DNA from 4 places in the Mucilaginibacter sp. P1_D10 genome. Region 1 is predicted to be linked to each of the others. Evidence: riboswitches for the same ligand, from Rfam matches in the RefSeq annotation. Region 1 holds a riboswitch; each other region holds the start of a gene.
The links. A riboswitch is a leader RNA that binds a small molecule or an ion and turns the genes downstream of it on or off. The one in region 1 is predicted to bind S-adenosylmethionine.
Positions count from the first base shown of each region.

Region 2: it holds a riboswitch for S-adenosylmethionine, as region 1 does, so the genes downstream of both, AC1DYT_RS02055 (peroxiredoxin) here and metH (methionine synthase) in region 1, are expected to answer to the same signal.
Region 3: it holds a riboswitch for S-adenosylmethionine, as region 1 does, so the genes downstream of both, AC1DYT_RS26095 (TlpA family protein disulfide reductase) here and metH (methionine synthase) in region 1, are expected to answer to the same signal.
Region 4: it holds a riboswitch for S-adenosylmethionine, as region 1 does, so the genes downstream of both, AC1DYT_RS18885 (cysteine desulfurase family protein) here and metH (methionine synthase) in region 1, are expected to answer to the same signal.

Region 1 covers NZ_JBFUAP010000008.1:39,599-43,616, reverse strand. The annotation lists gene AC1DYT_RS14275 (ATP-dependent DNA helicase) at 1-153, shown strand, start outside; gene AC1DYT_RS14270 (DUF5615 family PIN-like protein) at 161-514, opposite strand; gene AC1DYT_RS14265 (DUF433 domain-containing protein) at 504-746, opposite strand; gene hflX (GTPase HflX) at 999-2,183, shown strand; SAM riboswitch class I at 2,299-2,409, shown strand; gene metH (methionine synthase) at 2,547-4,018, shown strand, end outside.
Region 2 covers NZ_JBFUAP010000001.1:461,702-465,719, forward strand. The annotation lists gene leuS (leucine--tRNA ligase) at 1-350, opposite strand, end outside; gene AC1DYT_RS02040 (class I SAM-dependent methyltransferase) at 825-1,493, shown strand; gene AC1DYT_RS02045 (N-acetyltransferase family protein) at 1,488-1,976, opposite strand; tRNA gene AC1DYT_RS02050 (tRNA-Cys) at 2,111-2,181, opposite strand; gene AC1DYT_RS02055 (peroxiredoxin) at 2,196-2,831, opposite strand; SAM riboswitch class I at 2,979-3,093, opposite strand; gene AC1DYT_RS02060 (carbohydrate kinase family protein) at 3,231-4,018, opposite strand, start outside.
Region 3 covers NZ_JBFUAP010000027.1:36,926-40,943, forward strand. The annotation lists gene AC1DYT_RS26080 (serine O-acetyltransferase) at 1-24, opposite strand, end outside; gene AC1DYT_RS26085 (cysteine desulfurase family protein) at 842-1,960, shown strand; tRNA gene AC1DYT_RS26090 (tRNA-Cys) at 1,969-2,040, shown strand; SAM riboswitch class I at 2,150-2,258, shown strand; gene AC1DYT_RS26095 (TlpA family protein disulfide reductase) at 2,356-2,928, shown strand; gene AC1DYT_RS26100 (SusC/RagA family TonB-linked outer membrane protein) at 3,245-4,018, shown strand, end outside.
Region 4 covers NZ_JBFUAP010000012.1:27,174-31,191, forward strand. The annotation lists gene AC1DYT_RS18880 (S10 family peptidase) at 1-862, opposite strand, end outside; SAM riboswitch class I at 1,122-1,223, shown strand; gene AC1DYT_RS18885 (cysteine desulfurase family protein) at 1,302-2,432, shown strand; tRNA gene AC1DYT_RS18890 (tRNA-Cys) at 2,538-2,609, shown strand; gene AC1DYT_RS18895 (PIG-L family deacetylase) at 2,624-3,541, shown strand; gene AC1DYT_RS18900 (triple tyrosine motif-containing protein) at 3,722-4,018, opposite strand, start outside.

The sequences.
Region 1 (4,018 bases):
GGCGGTGAATGGAATAACGTCTATCTTTTCCTGGATAATGAAAATAATACCATGTTTAGGATGCCTCCTGCCAGCCTCTGCAAATGGTGGTACACGGCAGTAACCCGTGCCCGAAAGGAATTGCACTTAGTAAAACACTGGTGGGTGGTATAGAATAGGTCTACTCCAATTCAACTATTTCAACATCCGATAATACACAGATATCGATGGCGCTGAAGATATTAGGCTTAAGGAAAGCCCACAGTGTACGGTTGTCGCAATTTCCTATTTTGATGTTTATTAATTTAGGTGGTGCTCCGAGACGGGTAATTAGGATGGGGAAGTCTGCATCTTTAGAAACCAAAATGACATTACCGGCCGTTTTTGCTCGGTGGTAAATCTCACTATCCGTGAGGAAGTGTAAATTTAGGCTATAGGATGATTTTACAACATAGCCAGTGTATTCATTCATCCATTTTGCAATAATTGGTGAAATCTGCGTGTCTAACCAAATTTCCCATTGCTCAGGCGGCATGTATGACAACAGTGTTTTTTATTTTCAATGAAGCATAGAACAGTGCTGCCTTAATATCTTCTTTTTCTAAAATAGGATGTTGCTCTAAGATTTCCGCATCAGATAATCCAGATGAAAGCAACTCCAAAATATCACTCACCGGAAAACGCATTCCCCGGATAGTCGGCTTTCCGCTAAGCAAATCAGGGATAAAAGTAATGCGGCCAAGCAAGGCTTGTTGGATATCATTCATGATTTAAAGTTAAGCAAACTTCCATAACAAACACAATACCAACCTGAATATCCGTTATCCCATTTCATCTTCCCCGCAAAAACATTATATTTGCTGCACTACTGCTAAAAAATGTAATCCTCAAACACTCCACGCCATTCATCGTTTAATCGATGAATCTGATTGCCGGCAAAAATAAGCTGGCCTACTATTGTTTTATCGAATACGCTGCGCGCATTAATGCGTAAATCCGCGTATCTTTAATTTTTATTTATGAAACAGAAATTTTATGATACTGCTGTGAAGCAGGAGAAAGTTGTGCTGGTTGGGGTGATTACCCCCAACGAAACGGAAGCACGCGAAAAAGAATACTTAGAAGAATTGGAGTTTTTGGTTGCCACCGCCGGCGGCCTCACCGTGAAAACCTTTACCCAAAAATTACAGCGGCCGGAACGTTCCACCTTTGTGGGTACCGGTAAGCTGGAAGAAATAAAAGAATATGTTGTTGCCGAAGAAATAGACATCGTGGTGTTTGATGATGAGCTTACGCCATCGCAAATGCGCAACATCGAACGCGAACTACAGGTGAAGATACTCGACCGTAGCAACCTTATCCTGGATATTTTTGCAAGTCGCGCACAAACGGCGCAAGCCAAAACCCAGGTTGAGCTCGCTCAGCTGCAATATTTACTGCCACGCTTAACACGTTTATGGACGCACTTAGAGCGCCAAAAGGGCGGTATTGGTATGCGTGGCCCGGGCGAGAGCCAGATAGAGACCGACAGGCGTTTAATCCTGAATAAGATTTCCCTGCTGAAAGAGCGCCTAAAGCTTATCGACCGACAGAACGAAACCCAGCGCAAGAACCGCCAGGCTTTAATACGCGTGGCTTTGGTAGGTTATACCAATGTAGGTAAGTCGACCATCATGAATATGCTGGCAAAATCTGAAGTTTTTGCCGAAAACAAGCTGTTTGCCACGCTGGATACTACCGTGCGCAAAGTGGTGATAGAGAATGTGCCGTTTTTACTATCAGATACCGTAGGATTCATCCGCAAGCTGCCACATCATTTGGTAGAGTGCTTTAAATCTACCCTGGATGAGGTGCGCGAGGCGGATATATTGATACACGTGGTAGATATTTCGCACCCGACGTTTGAGGACCAGATACGTACCGTAAACGAAACGCTGAAGGATTTGAAGGTGCTGGATAAAAAAACTATCACGGTGTTCAATAAGATCGATGCCTTTAACCCTGCCGACCATAATATCGACATCAAGGATACCCCACTTACGATGGACGATTTCAACCACAGTTGGATGGCCAAGAACAATGCGCCTGCGATATTTATTTCGGCCACCCAAAAAGAAAACCTGGAAGAGTTCCGCACCATGCTTTACGATGCCGTAAAAACGATGCATACGGAACGATACCCCTACGATCATTTGCTGTATTAACCCCAAAACGGCCATTTCATCGGCCTTCCGGGGAGATAAAGTTGCCGTAGGGCAACTTTATCTCCCCATACTTGCGCAGCCTTGCACATTACAACATTAATATTCATATTTGTAATGCTTATGGAGAAAGGCGGAGGGATTAGACCCTGCGATGTCTTGGCAACCTGTGCTTACAAGGTGCTACATTCTACTTAACCGGGAGAAAATCGGTTAGGAAAGATAAGCGAAAGTCATTTTTTATACCCTGACTTTTCGAGATAAGCTATATACCAGTTTGCAGTAATCAGTTTACAGTTAGCAGTTTTGCTATGCGGTAAATTTCATAACTGCCTACTGCTAACCGGCAACTGCCAACTGTTTACAATGGACATTAGAAAAGAACTAGAAAAACGCATCCTGGTTATTGATGGGGCAATGGGCACCATGATACAGCGGTACGAACTCACCGAGGAGGATTTCCGCGGCGAGCGTTTCCGCGATCATGCATCCGACCTGAAAGGCAATAACGACCTGCTGAACATCACCCGCCCGGATGTGATCAAGGCTATCCATGCCGAATATTTGGATGCCGGCGCGGATATTATCGAAACCAATACCTTCAGCACACAAAAGATATCGCTTGCGGATTACCACCTCGAAGAGCTTGATTATGAATTAAGCTACGAAGGTGCCCGTATAGCCCGCGAAGTAGCTGATGAATATACGGCCAAAAACCCGGCAAAGCCACGCTTTGTGGCAGGTGCTGTGGGGCCAACAAACCGCACAGCATCACTTTCACCGGACGTAAACGACCCGGGTTACCGTGCCGTTACTTTTGATGATTTGGCTGAGGCTTATTACGAGCAGGTACGTGGTTTGGTTGATGGCGGATCGGACGTGCTGCTGGTAGAAACCATTTTTGATACCCTGAACGCGAAGGCAGCCCTGTTTGCCATCGACCGTTATAAAAAAGAATGCAAGGAAGCCGGCAAAGATTACCCTGCTTTTAGGGACACCGGCGGCGTGATGATCTCCGGTACCATTACCGATGCATCGGGCCGCACGCTTTCGGGCCAAACGGTGGAGGCTTTCTGGAATTCTATAAGTCACGCAAACTTGCTTTCTGTTGGTTTGAACTGCGCTTTGGGTGCCCGCGAAATGAGGCCGCATTTGGAGGAACTATCCGAAAAGGCAGGCGTTTATATTTCCGCTTACCCTAACGCAGGTTTGCCAAACGAATTTGGCGCTTACGACGAAACCCCGCACGAAACTGCCCACCAGGTTGATGATTTCATCAAGGCTGGGCTGGTTAATATCGTTGGTGGTTGTTGCGGCACCACACCAGATCATATTCAATGCATCGCCGAAAAAGCTGCCAGGCATCAGCCACGAAAGAAGCCGGAGATTGCGCCATTCCTGCGTTTGAGCGGTTTAGAATCCGTTACCCTTACACCCGAAACCAACTTCGTAAACATCGGCGAGCGTACCAATATCACTGGGTCGCCAAAATTCTCTAAACTCATCCTTGCCGAAGATTACGAGGCTGCCCTAACTGTTGCCCTGCAGCAGGTAGAAGGCGGCGCGCAGGTGATCGACATTAACATGGATGAGGGGATGATCGATTCCGAGGCCGTAATGGTGAAATTCCTGAATCTCGTGGCGTCTGAACCGGATATCGCCAAACTGCCAATCATGATCGACTCCAGTAAATGGACAGTGATCGAAGCCGGCTTGAAATGCTTACAGGGAAAGGGTATCGTAAACTCCATCTCGCTGAAAGAAGGCGAAGAAAAGTTTAAGGAATATGCCCGCAAAATATTAAGCTATGGCGCTGCTGCGGTAGTAATGGCTTTTGA
Region 2 (4,018 bases), on a different contig from region 1:
GAGAAGCCTATCTGGTCCAGCTGGCGGCGGTAGGTGGCAATATTTGCCTCGGTGGTCACTGCCGGGTGCTGCCCGGTTTGTATGGCGTATTGCTCGGCCGGCAGGCCGAAGCTATCGTATCCCATAGGATGCAATACGTTGAAACCTTTAAGGCGTTTGTAACGCGCAAAAATATCAGAAGCTATATAGCCCAGCGGGTGCCCAACATGAAGGCCCGCACCGCTCGGGTAAGGGAACATATCCAGCACGTAGTACTTGGGTTTGTTGGTTTTATTTTCGGCCTTAAAGGTGTGGTTATCGGCCCAAAACTGTTGCCACTTTTTCTCTATTTCCTTAAATTGATAGTCCATTTTATTAATTGCGCATGTGCGGGCACGAAAATAATAAAAATGACGGTTAGTTTGGTAGGGATTGTGGTTTATTGAGTGGTAAATGGTGAGTGGTTGAATGGGTGAGTGGTTGGAAAAGAAAGATTGGAGGGGTTGGTAGAAGTTAAAAAGGTTAGAATAGTTAAAAGGGTTAGAAAAGTTGGAAGAGCAATGTCTTCGGGGCGCGGTCTGGTTCGTTTTGAAATTCTGTTGAATTCTTAAATTCCTTAAAATTCGAGTTCAGACAAACAACTATGGCGCCCCCAGCGGGCCTGCCTGCCGGCAGGTAGGCCGGGCTTTTCAGTCCCAACGACTGTCGGGATCGCTCCGGCCCTTCGGGCTAAACCCTTACAATCCCTGGCGCGTTTTCTGAACTCGAATTTTAAGGAATTAATTGAATGCGCAGAATTTGAACTGCTATAGATTAATTCTGCCCATTCCTTAAATTCGTTCAATTTGAGTTCAGACAAAATCCGCTACCTTTACCTTATGCAAAACAACCTGCAACAACTATACGGCAATATCGATATCTATCTGTTCGACCAGCTACTGAAGGGCCGGTTCGATAACTGCCATAAGGTGCTGGATATAGGTTGCGGTGGCGGGCGCAACATTGTTTACTTTTTGCAGAACGGCTTCGAGGTTTACGGTGTCGACCCGAACCCCAATGCCCTGGCCGAGACGCGCGCCTTATCTGAAAAGCTTGCCCCGGCTAATTCCGCAGGGAATTTTACCTGCTTCCCGGCTGAGGACTTGCCCTTCGGCGATGGTTCATTCGATTTAGTTATCAGCAGCGCGGTTTTGCACTTTGCGCAGGATAGCAACCATTTCGATGCCATGCTACGTTCCATGTGGCGTGTGCTAAGGCCCGGCGGTTACTTGTTTGCGCGACTGGCATCGGATATAGGTATAGAAACCTTGGTTATATCGCAGGGCAATAGCCGCTATCTGCTGCCCGATGGCAGCGAGCGTTTCCTGGTAAATGAACAAATATTATTGGAATACACCCAGGTACTCGGCGGGAAGCTATTCGAGCCGATAAAAACCACCAACGTACAAAACCTGCGATGCATGACCACCTGGTGCGTAAGGAAAAATGATGCAGGTGATGCACATATCTTATAGCGCTCGATACATGATATAGGTATCTACCAAACCTAATTGCTGATGCCGAAAACCGTTTGGCGTTGTTCCGATGATGGAAAACCCCTGTTTTTGCCAAAGCTTTACCGCTGTTGCATTGGTTGATACCACGAAGTTGAACTGGATACCCACGTACCCCGCTTCCGTGGCCGTGTCTACAGAATGCCGGCAAAGCATGCTGCCTACGCCTTTTCCCCTTGCGCCGGGATGCACCATATAACCGCAATTGCCCATATGGTTGCCCAGGCCAGGCTGGTTAGGCTTAAGGTAGTAAGTCCCCACAACCCTGCCATCTTCAATAGCTACAAAGGTTTCCATATTGGGTGCGAGCCAGTATTCCATCATGCCTTTGCGTGTGGTTGCCGGGTCAAACGCGTAGGTATCGCCGGATTTTATTACGGTCGAAAATATCTCCCAGATGCCGTCATCATCTGCGGGTGTAGCTTTGCGTATTTCTATTGCCATGGTTTGGTGTGTTACCGATGCTTCAATTTTGGGTATTGCCAGCTTTAAATCAAGTTTGGCGAGGCAAACATAAAAAAGCGACAGGCTCCCCAGCCCGTCGCTTTCTGAAAATTAAATTAGCCACTTTTTATTTGACGCCGCGGGTAGATTCGAACTACCGTTGAAGGTTTTGCAGACCTATGCCTATCCTCTCGGCCACGCGACTTTATGCTTTTCCTGTTATTTATTCGGCTGTGGTGTTAAGCGTAAGTAGGGTTTCACCTCTACAAAGCCCTTGGGGAACTTGGCTGGGATATCCTCTGTTTTGATGGATGGCAGCACCACTACCTGCTCGCCGTCTTTCCAATCGGCCGGGGTGGCTACACTGTGGTAAGCAGTAAGCTGCAATGAATCGATCACGCGCAGTATCTCCTGGAAGTTGCGGCCGGTTGATGCGGGGTAGCTGATGATCAGTTTTATCTTTTTATCGGGGCCGATGATGAACAACGAGCGCACGGTAGCCGTAAGCGATGCGTTGGGGTGTATCATGTCATAAGCGAGGGATATCTCGCGGCTTTCGTCGCCAATAATTGGGAAGGTTACTTCCACGCCCTGGGTTTCGTTGATATCGTTTATCCACCCCTTGTGCGATTCGGTGTTATCCGTGCTCAGCGCAATAACCTTTACGTTTCGCTTCTCGAACTCATCCTTCAGGGAAGCCGTTTTGCCTAGTTCGGTTGTGCAAACAGGGGTGTAATCTGCAGGGTGGGAGAATAATACGCCCCAGCTATCGCCCAGGTATTCGTAAAAATCAATGTCGCCAAGGGATGTTTGTGCTTTAAAGTTTGGGGCCTCATCGCCAATTCGTAAGCTCATAGTTGTAAGTTTTAATTTTAATATTTTTATAGCAATATTACGCTATCGGTTAATCAATAGTAAAACTTATCCAATAAAATTTGAGGAAGAAAGGGGAGCCGCCGGCAGATAACGGCATCATTACGAACGCCGTTTGTCTTTTAAATCAGCTTATCTGTCTCCGCATTGGCGGAGCAGGAATTAGCACCTTACACCAGGCGCGAAGCCGGTACAGGTTGCTAAGACATCATAGGGCCTTTCCCTCTGTCTTTCTGGATAAGTATTTTTAAAGAACGATTACATCACAAAAGTAGGTATAAAAACTACAATTCCTATAGATTTTATTATTTATCTCAGATAAATCTGTAACTAACTGAAAATCAAAATATAAAATGACTTATATTGTATCAAGCCCACACGTTATGAAAACTGTGCCACCACTTCATCAACATTATAAACCGGGTTAGCGCCGCGCTGGGTGGTTACATAAGCGCCTACCGCGCAGGATTTTTCCAGCAGGGCTTGCATGGGGGTGCCGTTAAGCAAGCCCGTAATAAACGTTGCCAGGAACGAATCGCCCGCGCCAACAGTATCCACCACGCAAACTTTGCAACCGGGGTGCTCGTAATATTGGTAATCGTTCCAAATGATGGCACCATGCTCGCCGCGGGTTACGCAGATGATTTTGGTGTGGAACTTGCTTTGGAACTCTTCTATCTTTTGTTTCAGGTCGCCGCTGCTGCCGTGTATAAGCAACTCAGCTTCTTCTTCGTTCATCTTTATTACGTCGGCACGGGCAGCCAGCGTTTCGATGGTGTTCATGGTAAAATGTGGCGGGCGCAGGTTCACATCGAATATTTTAAGCGCGTCGCTTTCATCAAGCACGTTTAGCAGGGTTTCGAAAGAAGCTTGCTCGCGGCAGGCCAGGCTGCCAAAAACGATGGCGCCTACTTTTTTTGATGTAGCTTCTAAAGGTTCGGTAAAGCCTATATTATCCCAGGATACAGGTTGCGGTATAATGTACGTGGCGGTGTTATTTTCATCCAGTTGTACAGTTACTTCACAGGTAGGCAGCTTTTCGTCGCGCTGTATCAACTCGCTGTGAAGGCCGTTCTCCTGCAGGAAGCCGGTGAGCTCCACACCGGACGCGTCGGTACCTACGCTGCTGGCAAACAATACATTGTTGCCCTGCTGCACCAGGTGGCGAG
Region 3 (4,018 bases), on a different contig from region 1:
GCTGTTGAGCTGCAAATCTTTCATGTTATTTCTTAGATGCTGAGAGAGGTTAATTAATGCGCAGCCACACTGCACAGGTATTTTTTTCGAAAAGGTGCTGCGTTTCAAAATAGGTTAAACGCAATAGTGGCCGCTACCGACCCTAAAAAACTGATTCAACACGTTTGCATAAAATACATTGTGGATATGATTGATAAATTGCACCTGCTTCTCACAAATAAGGCACACAATTATAGTATATTAATACTATAGAATTAGTGTGAAACCTAAAAAAAGATGTTTATGAAGTGTCACAAATAAGGTCTATATTAAGTTATGCCATGGTTTCAAGGGTATCGATATGACCTATCGATATATTCGAAAACAATGCCGAAACTTGATTCGTGATAAGAATGATGCCCTTATCTTCTCCTTCCGGGCCACTTACAACCTGCGGTGGACCTAATTGTTGCTCATATCCTGCTCCCAATTTCTATTCGGCGCAAAAAAAAGAAAGAGTTCCTGATGGGCAGGAACTCTTTACAACCAATTATAAACCTGAATGAAGAGAAAGTTCTTTAAAGAGCTAAAAGACACTTAAACAATTTCAAAAAAACCTTACACCGCAAATATAAAATATATTCTACTATTTCTATGGGAATTATAGAATTAATTCTACTTTTGTCTCGCTAAGTATTTACTGATTTTATTAATTGTTGGTTAAACCATAGCATCTTTGTCCGCAAGGATGCTCTTTAAACTGCTACCATGAAACTGCGCCTGTATTGTTGTTGCTGAAAAATCAAGCTTTTAGCCGCCCCGGCTTTTAATTAATAACATCGTTTTATTCTATTTCAGTATTATGGGTATTTACCTCGACAATGCATCCTCTACTCCCATCCATCCGGATGTTTTCAGCGCTATGGCGCCTTATATATTAGAACACTTTGGCAATGCAAGCGCAAACAATGCATATGGCCGAAAAGCAAAAGAAGCTATTGAAAATAGCCGGAGTACAATAGCAGCATTATTGAAAGTGCCTGCGGAAACAATCGTTTTTACATCAAACGGTACCGAAGCAAACAATATGGCACTGGCTACCGCCATTGCCGGGCAAGGCATCGATCATATCATTACCACGCCTTTTGAGCACGGCGCTATTTTGCAAACCATGGGTGTGCTGCAAAAGAAACATAATGCAAGGATAAGTTATTTGAATACAGACAGGATTGGCCGGCCCGACCTTAACCACCTCGAATACCTGTTACGTACCAATACGCGCAACCTGGTATCGGTAATACACGCCAATGCCATTACCGGGTTGGTTAACCCGATAGCAGACATTGCCGAACTCGGGCACCGCTATGGCGCAACCGTCCATTCAGACACGATACAAACCCTTGGCAACTATGCCCTTTATCCCGAAAGGTTGAAGCTTGATTTTGCATCTGCCTCGGCAAATAAATTCCACGGGCCTTTAGGTGCGGGGATTTTAGTTAACCGCAGCGGCAAGCGCATTAGCAAACTCGTTTACGGCAACAGCCCGGAACAGCAAACAGGTACCGAAAACGTAGCGGCAATTGTTGGGCTTGCAAAAGCTCTGGAAATAGCCTACTGGGATATTGAGGATAAAATCAATTATATCAAGGCCCTAAAAATAAGGATGATCACAAAACTGCAGGCATTGGTACCGGGTGTGCGGATAAACGGCGGCAAACCCGAAGAGAACCTTGCTACAATCTTAAGTGCCAGCTTCCCTGATTGGGGCGGGCGGCCTTTGAGCAACCACCTGGACGACATCGATATTATCGTTTCGGGCGGTTCCGACTATACTGCACAATCAGCCCCGGTATTCAAAGGCCTGGGCATAGCAACGGACATGGAAACCATCAGGTTTTCGTTCAGTTACAAAAACACGTTAACCGAGATTGATGAAGTAGTGGAAAACCTGGCTACTCAACTGAAATCGGTGGCCGCCTAAATTACTATGGTGGAGTGGCCGAGTGGTTAGGCGGGGGTCTGCAAAACCTCAAACGGCGGTTCGATCCCGCCCTCACACCTCAAAAACATAAACGCAGATTAACAAAAAAAATCGATATGACAATTAAATTATATAAAGCCCATGGGTATAGTAGAATTAATTCTATATTTGCATCGTAATCGTTCTTAATAATTATCAAGAAAGACTGAGGGAAAGGCCCGATGATGTCTTAGCAACCTGTACGCCATAGGTATAAAGGTGCTAATTCCTGTCTGCAGCAATGCAGAAAAGATAATGTCCGCAAAATTATTTGCAATACCTGTAAAAGGTGTTCATTACGTCATCCTCCCTCTTCCCGTCTTCTTGCCGTTATTCGGGGCACAACACATCAACACATGAAAAATAAATACTTATTATTAACAGGAATTCTGCTGTTATCTGCACTTTTTGTAAGTGCACAATCTGTAACGCCGGCAACCCCTGCGGCAGATGCCGACCGCGGTTACATCGTTAAAACCGGCGACCCTGCCCCTGTAGATTTTGAACTGCGACTTACCGACGGCACAAAAACCTCACTAGCACAGCTTAAGGGCAAAATCGTTATCCTGCAGTTTACAGCAAGCTGGTGCAGCGTATGCCGGGAAGAAATGCCTCATTTGGAAAAAGAAGTGTGGCAGGCCTATAAAGACAAAGGCGTTATCCTGATAGGGGTTGACCGCGACGAACCCCTGGAAAAGGTAACCGCCTTTCAAAAAGTAATGAACGTCAGCTATCCGCTGGCGTTAGATCCGGGTGCTGATATCTTCGGGCGGTTTGCTAATAAGAAAAGCGGCGTAACCCGCAACGTGGTGATAGACCGCGACGGTCGGATAGCCTACTTAACCCGCTTATACGATCCGCAGGAATTTGCCGGCATGCTGAAAGCCATTGACGGCCTTGTAAATAAACCTGTTGTTGCCCTTAATTAATCCTTAAATAGAATTAACACAATCCATACCATATGAACACCTCTACTATCAGCCCCTACCGAAGTCCCCGGTTTAACAATCAAACCCTACATTTTAACAGCCTGATGGCTAGCTATCTCTCTTCTATGTGTTGTTATTGCTAATCCTTCAGCAAGGTTCCCGGCATAAGCCACCGCTTTAAAGCCTTCGGAGTAAATCAGCTTTTCATTCTTTACAAATTCAACAAGCCAGCTGGTATTGCACCTTTTGTGTAAGCCATAGCGCGAGCTGCATGCATTCGTATTGATATTTTTTTTGACCTATTCATTAACAAATCATGTTTAAAAATTACAAATCGTTACTGGCAATTGTATTGCTATTATTCACCCTGCAGCAGGCAAACGCCCAGTCTGTAAAAATAAGCGGCGTAGTGACCGCCAAATCCGACGGGCAGCCCCTACCCGGCGTAACCATCGGCGTAAAAGGTATAACAACCGGCACCCAAACCGATTTTCAGGGTAAGTTTACCATCCCGGCAAACGCCAACGACATATTACGGATCTCTTATATCGGCTTCAATACAATCGAAGTTCCTGTTAACAATACAGGCGAACCACTAAAGATAGTGTTGGAAGAAGCGCCGAATTCATTGAACGAAGTGGTTGTGACGGCACTAAACATATCGAAAGATAAAAAATCATTGGGCTACGCCGTACAGGGGCTTAAATCGAGGGATATTGCTGAGGCTAAAGAGAGCAACCTCATTAACGCGCTATCGGGCAAAATAGCGGGGGTAAACGTTACCGGTAGCCAGGGCGATATGGGTTCATCGCGTATCGTTATCCGTGGCGAAACATCGGTATCGGGCAATAACCAGCCGCTGTTTGTAGTAGATGGCGTTATTGTAGATAACTCCCAGTTCCAGGGCACTAACGGCTCAAGGGATTTCGCCAACGCTATTTCCGATTTGAATTCAGAAGATATCGAATCTATCAGCGTGCTGAAAGGGCCAAACGCAGCCGCCCTTTACGGTTACCGTGCTGCGGCGGGCGTTATCCTCATCAAAACCAAAACCGGCAAAGGTGCCAAGGGAGCAGGTATTACCCTCAAT
Region 4 (4,018 bases), on a different contig from region 1:
CGAAGGCTGCTGCGCGGCTCATCAATTGCTCGTCGGTAAGGCTATCCAGGCGGGCATCTAACTTGTGATGATAGCGGGCTGTAACCGCATATGTTGGCAGGTAGTAAGCATAGGGTGTCTCGTTACCCTCCTTAAAACTAATCAACTGGTAATTAAGCGCGGGCGAAATAAGCGTTATGCCGGCAAGCTTTACCCCGCCGGTGGCCTGCAGGCTTTCGGCCAGGCCCACAGCTCGCAGGCCGCCGTAGCTCTCTCCGGCCAAAAAAACCGCATCGTTTTCACGGCCGTTATCTGCCAGGTAGGCGCGTATGAATTCGGCGATAGAACCGACATCTTCTTTATAGCCATAAAACTTGCGGGCATCGGTACCGTCGGTGGCACGGCTGTAGCCGGTACCAACAGGATCTATAAATACCAGGTCGGTAAAACCAAGCCAGGTATTGCTGTTGCCTTCAACCTTCCCGCGCCCGTTAATGCGCACCGGCCCAAACGAACCCATATGCAACCATAGCGCAGAGGAACCGGGCCCGCCGTTAAACACAAAGGTAATGGGGCGTTTTGCAGCACTAACGTTATTATCAAGGCTGTAGGCCACGTAAAAAACATTAGCCGCAGCACGGCCTTTCGAATGACCTATACCCAGGTATCCCGCCTTTGCCCTATAAGCCAGCTTTTTGCCATTTAAGGCTATGGTATGCGAAGTTACCGCAGTGCTAAAGGCCGCAGGCCCCGCCGCAACATCTTCAGACGGGCGGTGGGCAAATTCAGACCAGGAAGTAGAAAGTAAAGCAATAGTGCCGGCCAGCAAAATAGTGGCAACAAAACGCAGGTTGATTGTAACAGTAAAAGAAGAAGGTAACATGGGAGGCAAATAATATTTTTAATAAACTGAGCTTGTTTGTGCTTGGGAGGTTAGCAACAACAGCTGCACATACCCATCTGAGGCATGGGCATTCGCATTAAAAATTGATTATTTAAACCTTGGGTTATCATTATAAAACACAGTACCGCTAATTGCGGATGCTGCAAATGTAATGGTAAATTTCGTTTTCTCAAATTTTTTCTATAATTTCTATGGGATTAATAGAATTTATTTACATTTGCATCGAAACGTTCTTTTAAACTTATCCAGAAAGACCGAGGGAATGGCCCTATGACGTCTTGGCAACCTATTATTTAAGGTGCTAATTCCAACTCCTGCCAAAACAGGAGAAAGATAAGAGTGCAAGTTTTCAACTTGTTAAGCGGTAAATCTCACCTCGCTTTCTGGCCTGTTTAAATCAAAATTTAATTAAATTACCATGAAAGTTTACCTCGACAACGCCGCTACCACCCCACTTGATAAACAAGTGTTTGAAGCCATGACGCCATATCTGCTCAATCATTTCGGCAACCCATCATCGCATCATCAGCACGGTCGCGAAGCAAAACAAGCTATCGAAAGCTGCCGAAAAACCATTGCCGGTTTGCTCAATGCTTCGCCAAACGAAATCATTTTTACATCGGGCGGCACCGAAGCCGATAATACTGCCATATTAACGGCCGTACGCAACGCCGGCGTAAAGCATGTAATTACCACAAGGTTCGAGCATCATGCCGTGTTAAGTTTGCTGGAGCACCTCAAAAAAACCGGCGAAATATCGGTAAGCTTCATCGCTCATGACGAAAAAGGAAACCTGGATCTTAGTCATTTAGCATATTTACTAAGCACCAACCCGCGCAGCCTGGTATCGGTAATGCACGCCAACAACGAAATTGGCAATCTTAACGATATTGAACAGATAGGCAACATCTGCGAAAAACACGATGCGCTTTTCCATACCGATACGGTGCAAACCATAGGCCATTACCGGCACGATGTAAGCAAGCTTAAAGTTCATTTCCTGGCTGCCTCTGCCCACAAATTCCACGGGCCAAAAGGTATAGGCTTTTTATATTGTCGGCAGGGCCTAAGGCCGGCCAAATTACTACACGGCGGCGGCCAGGAAAGAGCGTTGCGTGCAGGCACAGAAAACATCCCCGGTATAATCGGCCTTACCAAAGCATTGCAACTGGCCTATGCCGATATAAACGAGCACCGGCAATACATACAGCAATTGAAAGACCAGCTGATTGCCGGGCTTACCGAAACGCTGCGGGGCGTAAATTTCAACGGAAATTCGGCCATTGCGGATAAAAGCTTATATACCGTACTCAGCATCAATGTGCCATCGTTAAACCCCGACCTGCTCCGATGTTTGGACGAGTATGGCATATCTGTATCGGGCGGGAGTGCCTGCAGCAGTGGCTCATCGTCGCACGTGCTTCGTGCGCTCGGCGTTGAAGCGGGTAGAGATACCATCCGATTCTCTTTTAGCAAATTCAACACCCCGGAAGAGATAAATTATGCCGCCGGTAAACTTGCGGCTATTTATCAGCTGATTGCGGCATAATTGCGCAAAGCCGGCCAGTCCCGTTTCCTGTCAGTTTTTTATTGATAAGAACAGGGTGCACGGCAAAAACATATACGGGTTGTTCCGAGTACACAACAAAAACAAGGTGGAGTGGCCGAGTGGTTAGGCGGGAGCCTGCAAAACTCCTTACGATGGTTCGAACCCATCCTCACACCTCCCATAATTAAAAAATGAAATTAAGCTATTTATATATCTTGTTGGCCGTCCTTATTATATGCTCTGCGGCCACTGCGCGTGGTTGCGTGCCTGATACGCCCGCACGGGTACTGGTGGTGATTGCACACCCCGATGATGAGAGCGAAATGGCCGTTACCCTATACAAAATAGCTAAAGAACACCACGGCCTGGTAGATATTGCGGTTATCACCAATGGCGAGGCGGGCTATAAATACTCCACCCTTGCCGAGGCTTATTATAATATAAGCCTTACCAATGAGCAGGTAGGCCGCCGAAAGCTGCCCGCCATCCGAAAACAGGAACTTAAAAACGCAGGGCGCATTATTGGCGTCCATCGTTACTATTTCCTCAACCAGCCCGATGCACATTTTACCCTGAACGAACGGGAACCAATAGACACCAGCTGGAACGTGCCCTACGTGAAAAAGGCCTTGCTTACCGTCCTAAACAAAAATCGTTACGATATTGTGCTTACCCTTTTGCCCGTGGCCCAAACGCACGGCGCGCATAAAGCTGCTACCCTACTGGCATTGGAAGTTGTTAATAGCCTCCCCGCCAACAACAGGCCGGTAGTATTGGCAGTAGCTACCCGCGATAAAGGCAGTAGGGTGCCAAGCTTCGGCAACGATGGGAAATACACCCTCTGCCATACAACTGCCGACACCCCCAGCTTTTTTATCGACCGCACGCAATGTTTCAGCTACATGAACCGGGTGAACTATAAGGTAATTGCTAACTGGGAAATTGCCGAACATAAATCGCAGGGGTACACCCAAATGACGATGAACGTTGGCGACCTGGAAGAGTTTTGGAGTTTTAGCCTGAATACCCCAGCCGGCCTTGATTGGTGCAGGGGCTTGTTCGAAGTCTTAAAAACTCCGCCACCGGCTTTGGCTAAAACCACCTATTGACATTTGTGGGCATCTCCAAACACAACGTGGAAAATGAGTTAACCATTGCGCTGAAGCATTTGCGCAAGTGCCTAAAACACGTCACTGTAATGGCAACTTTGTACCTTTTTTCGCGCTATTGATCAAAAAACACGCAAATTTTAGCAGGTTATTTTGCTGATTCAAAAGAATGGCACCCCGCTATTTCATCAGTTCCCGCTGGATGTTGAACAGGAATTCGAAGAGGTTCATCTCGGTAGGAATCTGTAATTTTTTGCGCAGGCGATAGCGGCTCACTTCTACCCCGCGCACGGATATGGCCATCAGTTGGGCTATCTCCTTACTCGATAAGTTCATGATGAGGTAGGCGCAAAGCTTCAGTTCCTGTTGGTTGATGGTGCTGTAGCGATCCTTAAGCAAGGATAAAAAGCCCGCATGCACCCTATCGAAATGGATAGAGAATTGCTCCCATTGTTCGTTAAGCTTATCTTCTTCGGT